DNA from 3 places in the Kitasatospora sp. NPDC056731 genome. Region 3 is predicted to be linked to each of the others. Evidence: riboswitches for the same ligand, from Rfam matches in the RefSeq annotation. Region 3 holds a riboswitch; each other region holds the start of a gene.
The links. Region 3 has a riboswitch for cobalamin ahead of metE (5-methyltetrahydropteroyltriglutamate--homocysteine S-methyltransferase). Riboswitches for the same ligand answer to the same signal wherever they lie in the genome.
Positions count from the first base shown of each region.

Region 1 (4,970 bases), on a different contig from region 3:
GCCAACCCGCAGTCCGGCTGGAACAACGCCTCCGAGGCGCAGTACCGGCTGGCCCGCCGCACCTGCGGCTTCGCCTGCCGCAACTACCTCGCCAACGGCATCTCCTGCATCATCGACGACGCCGTCTTCCCGGACCGCCCGGCCATCGGCCTCGGCGGCTGGAAGCGGCACATCGGCCCCGGCATGATCCCGGTCGTGCTACTGCCCAGCCTGGACTCCGTGCTGCACCGCAACGCCCGGCGCGGCGGCACCCGGCGGCTCGGTGACGAGGAGGTGGCGCGGATCCACGGCCGGATGGCCGGCTGGTACAACTCCGGGCTGCCGATCATCGACAACTCGTACCTGGACGTGGCCGGCACCGCCGCCGAGCTGGACCGCGTCATCCTGGCCCGGCTGATGGGCATGCCGGTCCGCTGACCTGCGACGATCCGGCGCTGTCGGTGCCGACTGCGATGATGTGCGGGTCCTGTCGAACCACCCCGGGGGAGCTGACGCCCGTGCCGGAAGGCCACATCATCCACCGCCTCGCCGCCGAGAACCGGAAGGCCTTCGGCGGCCGCCCGGTCGAGGTGTCCAGCCCGCAGGGCCGGTTCGCCGACGAGGCCAAGGCCATCGACGGGCAGCTGCTCACCGCGGCCGAAGCCGTCGGCAAGCACCTGTTCCTCGGCTTCGAGGAGGGCGGCTGGGTGCACGTCCACCTCGGCCTCTACGGCGGCTTCGCCTTCGGCACCGGGCCCGCGCCCGAGCCGGTCGGCCTGGTCCGGCTGCGGCTGGCCAACGACGACGGCTACGCCGATCTGCGCGGCCCCAACACCTGCGCGCTGGTCACCGGCGCGGAGAAGGCCGCCGTCGCCGCCCGGCTGGGCCCCGACCCGCTGCGCGCCGACGCCGACCCGCAGGCCGCCTGGCGCCGGATATCGGCCAGCCGGACGACCGTCGCCGCGCTGCTGATGGACCAGAAGGTGCTGGCCGGGGTGGGCAACGTCTACCGGGCCGAGGTGCTGTTCCGCCACGGGATCGACCCGTACCGCGCCGGTCGCGACCTCACCCGGGGCGAGTGGGACGCGATCTGGGCCGACCTGGTCGCCCTGATGCGCGAGGGCGTCGGCGCGGGCCGGATCGACACCGTCCGCCCCGAGCACACCCCCGAGGCGATGGGCCGCCCGCCGCGCGTCGACGACCACGGCGGCGAGGTGTACGTCTACCGGCGGGCCGCGATGCCCTGCCTGGTCTGCGGCACCGACGTCCGGACGGAGCAGCACGCCGCGCGCAACCTCTTCTGGTGCCCCGCCTGCCAGGCGGCCTGACCAGGCCCTGTCCGGCTGGTCAGCCGAAGGCCGCGGTGGGCTCGTGGTGTTCGGCGGCGGCGCACGCGTCGAGGAGGGGGCGCATGGCCTCGTCCACGAGCCGGTAGCGCACGACCCTCCCGTCCTTGTCCCCGGTGACCACGCCCGCGGTGCGGAGCAGTCGCAGAGCCTGGGACACGGCGGGGTCGCGCATGCCGGTGGCGACGGCGAGGTCGGAGACGGCGAGCGGGCCGGCCCGGTGGAGGGCGAGCAGGAGGGCGAGCCGCCCGGGGTCGGCGAGCAGGGAGAACCGCTCGGCCCAGGTGCGGACGTGGGCGGGGTCGCCGATCGCGGCGATGGCCTCGCAGACCCGGTGTCCGTCGATGGTGCGGTGGCCCGCGCGGTCGGCCGGTACGAGATGCATGCGCACATTGTTGCAGGAGGGGGCCTGTGATCCTGGACACCTGCGCAGGTGCGCAGCCTTGCAAGGGTGGGTCCTGGCCCCTACGGTGTTCCCCGCCGTGGTGCTCGGGAAGACCGGTGACGGATCCTCAGGGGTCCCAGTCCGGAGCGGCCCTCGCCACTGTGATCGGGCCATCGTGATCGTCGACGATGGAGAGACGTCCGTACCCACGACGCCACTGGGAGCCTCGCGCACCTGGGAAGGCGGGTACGGGACCCCCGTAAGCCAGGAGACCGGCCACGGCATCTCACGAAGTGTTTCCACGAGGTGCTGGAGCGTGACCCGAATGACCCTGCCCGAAACCGCCGCCGCCGAGGCGCCGGCGACACCGTCCGTGCTGCCCACGTTCCGCTGGAAGCGCGAGGACACCGTTCGCACGGCCGGGCTGATGGGGGTGATCCTGGCCATGCACGTGGTGGCGTTCGGGACGCTCATCTTCCTGGTCGCGCCCCACAACTACGCGGTCGGCACCCAGGTCTTCGGCGTGGGCCTGGGGATCACCGCGTACACCCTCGGCATGCGGCACGCCTTCGACGCCGACCACATCGCGGTGATCGACAACACCACCCGCAAGCTGATGGCGGACGGCAAGCGGCCGGTCTCGGTCGGCTTCTGGTTCGCCCTCGGGCACTCCTCGATGGTGGTGCTGATGGCCGCCCTGGTGGCGGGCGGCGCGCAGCTGGCCAGCACGCTGATGGACGACGACTCGACCACCCACAAGTGGCTCGGGATGGTCGGCACGACGGCCTCCGGCGCGTTCCTCTACCTGATCGGCGCGCTCAACCTGGCCGCGCTGCTCGGCATCCTCAAGGTGTTCCGGGCGATGCGGGCGGGGTCGTACGACGAGGCGCAGTTGGAGGAGCACCTCAACTCGCGGGGCTTCATGGCCCGGGTGCTGAACCGGGCGACCCGCTCGATCACCCGGCCCGGGCAGATGTTCCCGGTGGGCATGGTGCTGGGGCTGGGCTTCGACACCGCGACCGAGGTCACCCTGATGGTGATGGCCGGGTCGGGCGCGGCGGCCGGGCTGCCCTGGTACGCGATCGTCTGCCTGCCGCTGCTGTTCGCGGCCGGGATGAGCCTGTTCGACACCCTGGACGGGACGTTCATGAACTTCGCGTACCAGTGGGCCTTCGCCAACCCGGTCCGGAAGGTGTACTACAACCTGACGATCACCGGGCTGTCGATCGCGGTGGCCTTCGTCATCGGCACCATCGAGCTGGTCGGCGTGCTGCACGAGAAGCTCGATCTGACCGACCCGGTCACCGGCTGGATCGCGGGCATCTCGCTGGACAACGTCGGCTACGCGATCGCCGGGCTGTTCGTGGTGGTCTGGGCCGCGGCGATCGCCTACTGGAAGCTGGCCCGGGTGGAGAAGCGCTGGGTGGCCGCCGAGTAGCGACACGGCTGCGAGCGGCGACGGCACCGAGCAGCGACGGCGCCTCCCCCGGGATCCCGGGGGAGGCGCCGTTTCGCCGCTGGGGGGCGGTACGGGTCGCTGCCGGTCGGCGTCTCGTCGGTGCGGGGTTCAGCTCGGGCGGGCGGGGTTCAGCGCTCTTCGCGGAAGTCGACGTGCCGGCGCGCGACCGGGTCGTACTTGCGCAGGACCATCCGGTCCGGGTCGTTGCGGCGGTTCTTGCGGGTCACGTACGTGTAGCCGGTGCCGGCGGTGGAGCGGAGCTTGATGACGGGGCGCAGTTCATTGCGGGCCATGGGTGTCCTCCCGGGTTGGCGGGTTGGCGGGTTGGCGGGTTGGCGGGGTGTTCGGGGCCGGGGCGAAACCGTACACCGAAATGGAAGTCATTTTCATCTGGTGTAGCGTGAGCTCCGTCCCGCCCATTCCCGGACGCCAGGGAGCACCCATGTCCGCCCACTGCCAACTCACCGGCCGCAGGCCCGGATTCGGCAACGCGATCTCGCACTCGCACCGCCGCACCCGCCGCCGCTTCGACCCCAACATCCAGCACAAGCGCTACTGGCTGCCCGGCGAGGGCCGGTACGTCCGGCTCACCCTCAGCGCCAAGGGCATCCGCACCATCGACACGATCGGCATCGAGGCCGCCGTCGCCCGCATCCGCGCCCGAGGGGGGAAGGTCTGATGGCCAAGCAGAGCAAGATCGCCAAGAACGAGCAGCGCCGCGCCGTCGTGGCCCGGTACGCCGAGCGCCGCGCCGAGCTCAAGCGGATCATCGCCCACCCCGGCACCGCCCCCGCCGAACGCGCCGCCGCCCAGGCCGAACTCGCCCGCCAGCCCCGTGACGCCAGCGCCACCCGGATCCGCAACCGCGACGCCGTCGACGGCCGCCCCCGCGGCTACCTGCGCGCCTTCGGCCTCTCCCGGGTCAACCTCCGCGTCCACGCCCACGCCGGCCACCTGCCCGGCGTCCGCAAGGCCAGCTGGTGAGCGGCGTGGACGGGATCAAGCTGCCCGTGGTGGTCGTGGCCGGCCTGCACGCCGCCGAACGCCGCGCCGCCGTCTGGGAGTTGGCCGCGGCCGCGGTGGACGCGGTGGTCCTCCACCACGACCTGCGGGAGGCCTCGCAGGGCGTCGTCCACCGCGAACTGCGCGACGCGGGAGGCGGGTTCGACGCCGCCGACGTCCCGCTGGTGAACGACTGCCCCTGCTGCGCCCTGCGCGAGGACCTGCTGCCGCGACTGCTGCGGATCGCCGACGAAGGCCGGTACGGACTCGCGATCGTCGAACTGTGGGGCGGCAGCGACCCGCACCCGGCCGTCGAGGTGATCGCCGGGGGAGAGGCGGGCGGCCGCCATCTGGAGGACGCCGTCGAACTCGCGGGCGTGGTCACGGCCGTCGACCCGGACCGGCTGATCGGCGAACTCTCCGTCTCCGACGACCTGGTGGACCACGGCGAGCACACCGCCCGCCAGGACCAGCGGACCCGCGCGGAGGCACTCGCCCACCAGGTCGAGTACGCCACCACCCTCGCCGTCCCGCGCGCGACGGCGCACGCGCCCGGGCTCGCGCTGCTCCGCCAGCTCCACCCCACCGCCCGGGTCGTCCGGCTCGGCACCGGCGCGCTCACCCGGGCCGCCCTCGGCGGCTTCGACGTCGCCGCCGCCCGCGACCGGGTCAACCCGGCGATCGCGCTGCTCCCGCAGGAGAGCGACGAGGCCGGCGTCACCACGCTGGTCTGGGAGCGCCGCCGCCCGTTGCACCCCGAGCGGCTGCACCGGGCGCTGGAACTGCTCGTGCCCGCCGC
Region 1 covers NZ_JBFBNR010000017.1:59,061-64,030, reverse strand. Annotated here, with positions in the region: gene AB0R04_RS19625 (AAA family ATPase) at 1-417, shown strand, start outside; gene AB0R04_RS19620 (DNA-formamidopyrimidine glycosylase family protein) at 498-1,307, shown strand; gene AB0R04_RS19615 (metalloregulator ArsR/SmtB family transcription factor) at 1,327-1,710, opposite strand; cobalamin riboswitch at 1,792-2,006, shown strand; gene AB0R04_RS19610 (HoxN/HupN/NixA family nickel/cobalt transporter) at 2,036-3,148, shown strand; gene rpmG (50S ribosomal protein L33) at 3,298-3,462, opposite strand; gene rpmB (50S ribosomal protein L28) at 3,612-3,848, shown strand; gene rpsN (30S ribosomal protein S14) at 3,848-4,153, shown strand; gene AB0R04_RS19590 (GTP-binding protein) at 4,150-4,970, shown strand, end outside.
Region 1: it holds a riboswitch for cobalamin, as region 3 does, so the genes downstream of both, AB0R04_RS19610 (HoxN/HupN/NixA family nickel/cobalt transporter) here and metE (5-methyltetrahydropteroyltriglutamate--homocysteine S-methyltransferase) in region 3, are expected to answer to the same signal.

Region 2 (4,970 bases), on a different contig from region 3:
GCGGCACGGGCGACAGGCCCGAACCGTCCGTGCCACCCACCCGGCGCTCGTCCAGACCCCGGCGCAGCAGCTCCAGCAGTTCGCCGTCCGACACCGGACCGGCCACCAGGTGCAGGAACGACAGCAGCTGAGGTGCCTGGTCCACCGCCTGGCCGGCCAGCACCGCGAACACGCCCCGCAGGGCGGCCGGCGGCACCGGAGCCAGCAGCGTCCAGGCGTCGAACAGCGCCGACCAGCCGCGGACCACCGCCTCGTCGTCGTGCTCCCAGGCGTGCAGGCGCCAGCCCGGGACCGCACCGCCGTCCCTGGCCTCCACCAGGCCGACCAGCAGTGCCTGCCCCCACGCCTTGGCGGCGGCGCCGACCGTCATGGCCAGCGCCCGACCCGCCGCACGGGCGTCGTCGGGCAGCAGCTCGCCCCGCTTGTCGACCTCTTCCAGGTCTCCCGCCCAGCGGGCGATCCGGACGGCGTCCACCAGCATCCGGCGGGCCAGCGGCGCCAGCTCGGCCGGCGCGGGGAAGCCCTCCGGTACGGGAACCCTCCCCCGACCGGGCGCCGCAGCGGGCCCTCGTCGGCGGGGTACCCCGGCCCCGCCCGGCTTGCCGGCGGCGGGCCGGTGGGCCGTACCGGGGAGACGGGTCACCGTCGCACCAGTACCGATCGTCGGAGGGAGCGGGGCATCACGGTCGCGCGGATTCCGAGACGTCACGTCGAGCAGTCTTCCCCTTGTACCGGCCTTCTGTCACATCCGGTTGGCTGTACGGACGGGCGGCCGTCGACGGCGCCTCCCCAAGATCGGGCAACAATCGGGCAACAGAGGCAAACCGCCTGGCCGGAAACAGGTGGCGGGGGCATGCCATCCCGGCTCAACCCTTGCGGCGGCGGTCGCGCTACCCGCCCGACCGGTCACACTCCGTGGCTGACGGGTGAGGTCCGGGTTTCGTACAGAGGCCCTGTCGGTGTGACTTCTCGTGCGGGGGGGCTGGGTTCAGAGAAGGGGGGTGAGCCAGCGGCGGAGGAGTTCGGTGTAGTGGGTGGGGGCGGAGTTCCAGAGGGTGGTGTGGTCGGCGCCCGGGAAAGGCCGGAGGCTGACCACGCCGGGGCGGGCGGCGGCGAGGCGCTCGGCGGCGCGGAACGGGGCGACCTGATCGTCGGGGCTGTGCAGGAGGAGGGTGGGGACGCGCAGGTCGGCACCCTCGGCGATGCGGCTGAAGTCGGCGAGGTCGACGCCGGTGCGGCCCTCGGCCGCGAGGGCGCCGAGCTCGGCGGCGGCGCCGGTGTAGCCGGCCCGGGCGGCGCCGCGGCGGGCGGTGGCGGGCAGGTCGAGGACCGGCGAGTCCAGGACGAGACCGCTGATGGCATGGGCCCAGGCGGAGCGGGAGGCCGTCTGGAGGGCCATGGTGGCGCCGAGGGACCAGCCGTACAGGATGACCCGGCCGGCGCCGCTGTCGAGGGCGAGCCGGACCGCCGACTCGACGTCGCGCCACTCGGTCTCGCCGAAGTGGCCGAGCCCGTCCGGCGAGGCGGGGGCGCCCTGGTCGCCCCGGTAGGTGACGGCGAGGGCGGGCAGGGCGAGGCGGTCGAGCACGGGGAGGACCGGGAGGGTCTGCTGCCGGTCGGCGCCGGGGCCGTGGACGAGGATCACCCAGGTGCCGCGTTTGCCGTCGAGGCGCCAGGCGGGGAGGGCGCCGAGTTCGCCGTCGGCGGCGGTGTCGGTGAAGGGGAGGCCGAGCGCCTCCGTGGGGTCGCCGAGGTGGACGCGGGGGGTGAAGCGGACCTCGGTGCCGGGAGTGAGGGTGCCCCGGTCGGCGCGGACGAGGCGGCGGGTGACACCGTTCTCGTCGCTGTGCAGGACGTCCTCGACGACGGCGTGGCCGTGGTCGTCCCACTCCACGGCCCAGCGGCCGGGGCGCAGGCTCTCGGGGCGGCGGTTGAAGGTGATCCGGCCCGCGGCGAGGCTCCGCACCAGGACGGGGCCCGACTCCCGGACGGCGCTCGCCGGGTGGACCAGCCGTTCGGAGGCCCGACGGCCGATCACCAGGACGGCGGCCCCGGCGCCGACGACGGCGGCCGCCACGACGGCCGCGGTTCCCCAACGCATATCGCTCCCCGCTCTGCTGGTCTTGGCTGGTCTTGGACCGGACGGTGTCCGGGCGGTGTCCGGGCGCTGCTCGGACGGTGTTCGGGCACCAGTTCACCGGGGGGCCGCGCGGGCGGCCACCGGGCTGGGCCGTCCGGGTCACGGCGGGGCGTCGGGCGGGGCGGGCCTCGGGCGGGCGGGGCGTCGGGCGGGGCGGGCGAGAACGGCACCGGCGACGGGGCTCCGAGGTGTGACCAACCCCTCCGTGACCTCGGTTGACTCCCGGTTCGGCCGCGTGATGGGATCCTGGGGCCAAACGGAGGCATGCAGAGGAAGCCGGTGCGAGTCCGGCGCGGTCCCGCCACTGTCACCGGGGAGCACGCTCGGAACATTGCCACGGCGGACCGTCAGAAGCCGCTGGAAGGCCCGGGGGTGCGTCCGACCCGGAAGCCAGGAGACTCTCGCCCCCGGTACGTCGATCCAGGGCGCGGACCCTGAGTGAGGACACGCACGCGATGCAGGCTGCCCCGACCCGCCGGACCCCACGCGGCCTTCCGCCGAACCCGCCGTGCGCCCGCTGACCCGCGCCGCCGCGTTCGCGCTCGGCGCCGCCGCGGGCTTCGCCGCGGACGCCCGCTTCGCCGACCCCCGGCGCGGCCACCCGGTGGCCGTGTTCGGCGGCGCGGCGACCCGGCTGGAGCGGCGGGTGTGGCAGGACGACCGGGTGGCCGGCGCCGGGTACACGGCGCTGTGCGTGGGCGCGGTCGCGGCCGGCGCGGTGGCCCTGGACCGTACGGTGGGCCGGCGTCCGCTGGGCCGGGCCGCGCTGGCGGCCGCCGCTACCTGGACGGTGCTGGGCGGCACCTCGCTGACCCGGGAGGCGCGCACCATCGGCCGGTCGCTGGCCACGGGCGACCTGACGGCCGCGCGGGAACGGCTGCCGCACCTGTGCGGGCGGGATCCGAGCACGCTGGACGGGCCGCAGATCGCCCGCGCGGTGGTCGAGTCGGTCGCCGAGAACACGGCGGACGCCGTGGTGAACGCGCTGGTCTGGGGCACGCTGGCGGGCACGCCGGGGCTGCTGGCGTTCCGCGCGGTGAACACGCTGGACGCGATGGTCGGCCACCGCTCGCCGCGGTACGCCCGGTTCGGCTGGGCCTCGGCCCGGCTGGACGACGTGGCGGGCTGGCCGGGCGCCCGGCTGACGGCGCTGCTCACGGTGGCCGCCGCGCCGCAGCCGAAAACGGCCTGGCGGGTCTGGCGGCGGGACGGTTCGGCGCACCCGAGCCCGAACGCGGGCCAGGCGGAGGCGGCCTTCGCGGGCGCGGTGGGCGTCCGGCTGGGCGGGACCCTCCAGTACGGGGAGCGGGTGGAGCACCGGCCGGTGCTGGGCGCGGAGTTGCGCCCGGTGACGGTGGACGACATCGAGCGGGCCTGCGTGCTCTCCCGGCGGGTGGGCGCGCTGGCCCTGGGTACGACGGTCGCGGGGCACGTCGCGCTGCGCTTGCTGATGACACGGTGGAGGGGAAGGGCATGAGCAACGCACTGCTGGTCGCCGGGACGACCTCGGACGCGGGCAAGAGCGTGGTGACCGCGGGCATCTGCCGCTGGCTGGCCCGGCAGGGGGTGCGGGTCGCGCCGTTCAAGGCGCAGAACATGTCGCTGAACTCCTTCGTCACCGCCGACGGCGCCGAGATCGGCCGGGCGCAGGCGATGCAGGCGCAGGCGGCCCGGGTGGAGCCGGAGGCGGCGATGAACCCGGTGCTGCTGAAGCCGGGCGCGGACGGCCGCAGCCAGGTGGTGCTGCTGGGCCGGCCGGTCGCCGAGGTGGGCGCGCTGGACTACCGCGAGCGCAAGCCCGTCCTGCTGGAACGGTCGCTGGAGTGCCTGGCGGATCTGCGCCGCCGCTACGAGGTGGTGGTCTGCGAGGGCGCCGGTTCGCCCGCCGAGATCAACCTGCGGGACCGGGACATCGCCAACATGGGCCTGGCGACGGCCGCCGGGCTGCCGGTGGTGGTGGTCGGGGACATCGACCGCGGCGGCGTCTTCGCGGCGATGTACGGGACGCTGGCGCTGCTGTCGGCGCAGGACCAGCGGCACGTGGCGGGCTGGTTCGTCAACAAGTTCCGCGGCGACGCGCGGCTGCTGGCGCCCGGCCTGGAGATGCTGCACGGGCTGACCGGCCGTCCGGTGCTCGGCACCCTGCCGATGCTGCCGGGCCTGTGGCTGGACGCCGAGGACTCGCTGGACCTGTCCACGGTGGTGGACCGGGTCGACGGCCGCGGCCCGCTCGGGGCGGACGTGCTGCGGGTGGCCGTGGTGCGCTTCCCCCGGCTGTCGAACTTCACCGACCTGGACGCGCTGGCGCAGGAGCCCGGCGTGCTGGTGCGCTGGGTGACCCGGCCGGAGGAACTGGCCGACGCCGACCTGGTGGTGCTGCCCGGCACCCGGGCCACCGTGGCCGACCTGGCCTGGCTGCGCGAACGCGGCCTGGAGCCGGCGCTGAAGGCGCGGACGGCGGCCGGGCTGCCGGTCCTCGGGGTGTGCGGCGGCTACCAGATGCTGGCGCGCGGGATCGAGGACGAGGTGGAGTCCGGGGCCGGCTCGGTCGAGGGCCTGGGCCTGCTGCCGACGCACGTGCGGTTCGGCGCCGAGAAGGTGCTGGCGCGGCCGGTCGGCACGGCGTACGGGCAGCGGGTCGAGGGGTACGAGATCCACCACGGGGTGGTGGCCGTGGAGGGGGGCGAGCCGTTCTTCTCCGATGACGACGGGCGCGGCCTGGACGGCTGCCGGGTCGGCCCGGTGTGGGGCACGACCTGGCACGGCGCGCTGGAGAACGACGGCTTCCGTCGTGAACTCCTGCGCGAGGTCGCCGCGTTGGCGGGCCGGG
Region 2 covers NZ_JBFBNR010000005.1:205,435-210,404, reverse strand. Annotated here, with positions in the region: gene AB0R04_RS07550 (hypothetical protein) at 1-643, opposite strand, end outside; gene AB0R04_RS07545 (alpha/beta hydrolase) at 989-2,101, opposite strand; cobalamin riboswitch at 2,409-2,541, shown strand; gene AB0R04_RS07540 (cobalamin biosynthesis protein) at 2,649-3,617, shown strand; gene AB0R04_RS07535 (cobyric acid synthase) at 3,614-4,970, shown strand, end outside.
Region 2: it holds a riboswitch for cobalamin, as region 3 does, so the genes downstream of both, AB0R04_RS07540 (cobalamin biosynthesis protein) here and metE (5-methyltetrahydropteroyltriglutamate--homocysteine S-methyltransferase) in region 3, are expected to answer to the same signal.

Region 3 (4,970 bases):
GCTGGCCGGGTGGCGGCCGCTGCCGCTCTCCGTCCGGGACGCCCGGCGCGCCGCCGCCCCGCTGCGGGAGCGGCTCACCGATGTGCCCGTTCCTCCGCCGCGCCGGGCAGCGGTGGCGGGGGAGCGGGTGCTGGACGCCCGGGGGGTGGTCGTCCGGTACGGGCCGGTCGCCGCCGTCCGGGAGGTCGGGCTGGAGCTGCGGGCCGGCGAGGTCACGGCGCTGATGGGGCGCAACGGCTCGGGCAAGTCCTCGCTCCTGTGGGCCCTCCAGGGCTCAGGCCCGCGACAGGGCGGCAGCGTGCAGGTCTTCGGCGCCGACGGAGGGCCGGCCGCGGACCCCAAGCGGCTCTCCGCGACCAGGGCCCGGCAGCTCGTCGGGCTCGTCCCGCAGACCCCGACCGACCTGCTGTACCTGGAGACGGTCGCCCAGGAACTCGCCCAGAGCGACCTGGAGGCCCGCAGCGCCGCCGGCCCGACCGCAGCCGGCCAGACCGCAGCAAGCCCGACTACAGCAGGCCCGACAGCGCGCCAGATCCTCGACCGGCTCGCCCCCGGGATCCCCGACGGCACCCACCCCCGGGACCTCTCCGAGGGCCAGAAGCTGGCCCTGGTCCTGGCGATCCAACTGGCCGCCGCGCCAAGGGTGGTGCTGCTGGACGAACCCACCCGAGGGCTCGACTACCACGGGAAGGAGGCGCTCACCGGCATCGTGGACGCCCTCGCCGCCGAAGGCCGTACGGTCGTCGTCTCCACCCACGACGTCGAGTTCGTCGCCGCCGCCGCCGACCGGGTGGTGGTGATGGCCGAGGGCGAGATCGTCGCCGACGGCCCCACCGCCGAGGTCATCGTCGCCTCGCCCACCTTCGCCCCCCAGACCGCCAAGGTCCTCGCCCCGCTGCCCTACCTGACCACCCGGCAGGTGGCCGAGGCCCTGGAGCCCGCCGAGGCCGCCCGGTGAGCGCCGTCCGGATCCCCGGCCGGGCCCGCGTCGTCGCGGCCCTGGCCGCCTTCATCGGCCTGGTCGCCTTCACCTGGCCGTTCGTCGTCGCCCCCGGAAAGTTCGGCTCCTCCTACGCCCCGCCGCTGATCTTCGGCGCCCTGCTGGTCCTGGTGCTCGCCGTCGTCATCGCGGAGATCGCGGCCGGCGGCATCGACGCCAAGGCCCTCGCCATGCTCGGTGTCCTGTCCGCCGTCAACGCCGGGCTGCGCCCGCTCGGCGCCGGCACCGCCGGAGTGGAGACGGTCTTCTTCCTCCTCGTCCTGGCCGGCCGGGTCTTCGGCCCGGGCTTCGGCTTCGCCCTCGGCTGCACCTCGCTGTTCGCCTCCGCGCTGCTCACCGGCGGCGTCGGCCCCTGGATGCCGTACCAGATGTTCGGCTGCGCGTTCGTCGGCATGCTCGCCGGGCTCCTGCCGAGAACCCGACGGCGGCGCTGGGAGGTGGCGATGCTGGCCGCGTACGGGGCGTTCTCCGGGTACCTCTTCGGCTTCCTCCTCAACCTCTCCTTCTGGCCGTTCTCCACCGACCCGAACAGTTCCATCGCCTACCTGCCGGGGCTGCCCTTCACCGAGCAGTGGCACCGCTACCTGCTCTTCGACCTCGCCACCTCGCTCGGCTGGGACACCGGCCGGGCCGTCACCACCTTCACCGCCGTGCTCGTCGTCGGCCCGGCCGTCCTCACCGTCTTCCGCCGCGCGGCCCGCCGCGCCAACTTCGAGCCCATGGTGCGCTTCGAAGCCCCGGACGGTCGACGAGTCATCGCGAACGGCACCGCGAACGGCACCGCCGTCGGCTCCGCGAGCGGCTCCCCGAGCGGCGAGGGAGTCTCACCATGCGGACGGCTTCCGTGAATTCCGCGTCGGCCCCGGCGGTTTGCCCCTAAGCTGGCGGCGCAGCTGGTTCGTCCTGCCCGCCAGGCAGGACGTCGCAAGAGGGAACCCGGTGGGAATCCGGGACTGCCCCGCAGCGGTGAGTGGGAACGACCGCCGTCATACGCACTGGACCCGGGACGGGTCTGGGAAGCGATGGCCAGTAGGTACCGGACGCCAACAGGCCCGGTGCGCCCACGAGTCCGAAGACCTGCCCGTTGCCCGCCCGCGGACCGTTCCGCGTGCGGATATCCCGGTGACCTCGTGGGCGGGTCGGCGACCATACCAGGCGGGTCCGGCACGCGCATCGTCGCGAGCCGCCGTCCGGTTCGTCATCCCTTCGCGCTCTCGTCCCGTCCCCGGGCACTTGAGGAGCCAGACTCGCGAAGGAGAGTCCCTTGACCACGAAGTCCGCAGCCGCGGCAACCAGGGCCACCGTGCACGGCTACCCCCGGCAGGGCCAGGGCCGGGAGCTGAAGAAGGCCGTCGAGGGCTACTGGAAGGGCACGGTCACCGCCGACGCCCTGCAGGAGACGGCGGTCGGCCTGCGTCGGAAGAACTGGGCGCAGCTCGCCGGGGCCGGTGTCCTGGAAGTGCCCACCGGCGACTTCTCGCTCTACGACCACGTACTGGACACCACGGTCGCCGTCGGCGCGATCCCGCCCCGGCACCGGGATGCGGTCGAAATCGACGCGCTGGACGGCTACTTCGCCATGGCGCGCGGCACCCAGGAGGTCGCGCCGCTGGAGATGACCAAGTGGTTCGACACCAACTACCACTACCTGGTGCCCGAACTCGGCCCGGACACCGTCTTCACCGCGAACCCGGCCAAGGCCGTCGGGGAGTTCCGGGAGGCGCTGGTGCTCGGCCACACCGCACGCCCCGTGCTCGTCGGTCCCCTCACCTACCTGCTGCTCGCCAAGCCCGCCCCCGGTGTCGCCGAGGACTTCCAGCCGATCACCCTGCTGGACCGGCTGCTGCCCGTCTACGCGCAGCTGCTGGCGGACCTGAAGGCGGTCGGCGCCGAGTGGGTGCAGCTGGACGAGCCCGCGCTGGTGCAGGACCGCACCCCGGCCGAGCTGAACGCCGCCGCCCGCGCCTACCGTGAGCTGGGCGGCCTGGCGGACCGTCCGAAGCTGCTGGTCGCGAGCTACTTCGACCGTCTGGGCGAGGCCCTGCCGGTGCTGGCCAAGGCCCCGGTCGAGGGCCTGGCGCTGGACTTCACGGGGCCCGCCGCGGCGAACCTGGACGACCTGGCCGCCGTCGGCGGGCTGCCCGGCAAGCGGCTGGTCGCCGGGGTGGTCGACGGCCGCAACATCTGGATCAACGATCTGGAGAAGTCGCTGGCCACCCTGGCGACCCTGCTGGGCCTGGCCGAGCGGGTCGACGTCGCCCCGTCCTGCTCCCTCCTGCACGTGCCGCTGGACGCCGCCGCCGAACGCGACGTCGACCCGCAGATCCTGCGCTGGCTCGCCTTCGCCCAGCAGAAGGCCAGGGAGGTGGCGCTGCTGGCCCGGGGCCTGCGCGAGGGCACGGGGGCGATCGCCGCCGACCTGGCCGCCAACCGCGCCGACCTCGCCTCGCGCGCCAACTCGCCCATCACCCACGACCCGGCGGTGCGCGCCCGCACCGCCGCCGTCACCGACGCGGATGCGCGCCGCGCCCAGGCCTATCCGCAGCGGGCCGAGGCCCAGCGTGCCCGGCTCGGCCTGCCGCTGCTGCCGACCACCACCATCGGCTCGTTCCCGCAGACCTCCGAACTGCGGGTCGCGCGGGCCGACCTCACGGCGGGCCGGATCGACGCGGCGGCCTACCGGGAGCGGATGGAGACCGAGGTCCGGGAGGTCATCGCCTTCCAGGAGAAGGCCGGACTGGACGTCCTGGTGCACGGCGAGCCCGAGCGCAACGACATGGTCCAGTACTTCGCCGAACAGCTCACCGGCTACCTCGCCACCCGGCACGGCTGGGTCCAGTCCTACGGCACCCGGTACGTGCGCCCGCCGGTCCTGGCCGGGGACATCTCCCGCCCGCACCCGATGACCGTCGACTGGTTCCGCTACGCGCAGGGCCTGACCGACCGCCCGGTCAAGGGCATGCTCACCGGCCCCGTCACGATGCTCGCCTGGTCCTTCGTCCGCGACGACCAGCCGCTCGGCGACACCGCCCGCCAGGTCGCCCTCGCCCTGCGCGACGAGGTCACCGACCTGGAGGCCGCGGGCGCCGCCGTAGTCCAGGTCGACGAGCCGGCCCTGCGCGAGACCCTGCCGCTGCGCGCCGCCGACCGCCCGGCGTACCTGGCGTGGGCCACCGAGTCCTTCCGCCTGGCTACCTCGGGCGTCCGCGCCGATACCCAGGTCCACACCCACATGTGCTACGCCGAGTTCGGCGCGATCATGACGGCGATCGACGAGCTCGACGCGGACGTCATCTCGCTGGAGGCCACCCGCTCGCACATGGAGGTCGCCGGAGAGCTCGCCGGGGCCGGCTACCCGCGCGAGGTCGGCCCGGGCGTCTGGGACATCCACTCCCCGCGCGTCCCCAGCACCGAGGAGGCCGTGGAACTGCTGCGCGCGGGCCTGGCCGCCATCCCCGCCGAGCGGCTCTGGGTCAACCCCGACTGCGGCCTGAAGACCCGCGGCTGGACGGAGACCCGCGCCTCGCTCGACAGCCTCGTCGGCGCCGCCCGCCACCTGCGCGCGGAACTCGCCGGCTGACCCGCCGGCGACACGCCCCGGCCGGGCACCGCACACCCCGCGGCGCCCGGCCCGTTTCACCCGGACCCGGGAAGCCCCAGGTTCTGGTAGATCTCCGTCGTCACCGTGGAGAAGTTCATGGTCATGAAATGCAGCCCGGGAACTCCCTCGGACAGCAGGCGCCGGCACATTCCGGTGGCGTGATCGATGCCGATCGACCGGACGGCCTTCGGGTTGTCCTGCTGCCTCAGCATGCTTTCGGAAAGCCCATCGGGAATGGCTGCGGTGGTCAGTGTCGGAATCCTCCGAAGTGACCGGATACTGGTCACCGGCATGATCTCCGGAATGACCGGAACGGTGCAGCCGGCCGATTCCAGTCGATCCCGGAAACGGAGGTAGCTGTCCACGTCG
Region 3 covers NZ_JBFBNR010000028.1:74,827-79,796, reverse strand. Annotated here, with positions in the region: gene AB0R04_RS26335 (ATP-binding cassette domain-containing protein) at 1-958, shown strand, start outside; gene AB0R04_RS26330 (ECF transporter S component) at 955-1,848, shown strand; cobalamin riboswitch at 1,878-2,100, shown strand; gene metE (5-methyltetrahydropteroyltriglutamate--homocysteine S-methyltransferase) at 2,265-4,580, shown strand; gene metF (methylenetetrahydrofolate reductase [NAD(P)H]) at 4,637-4,970, opposite strand, start outside.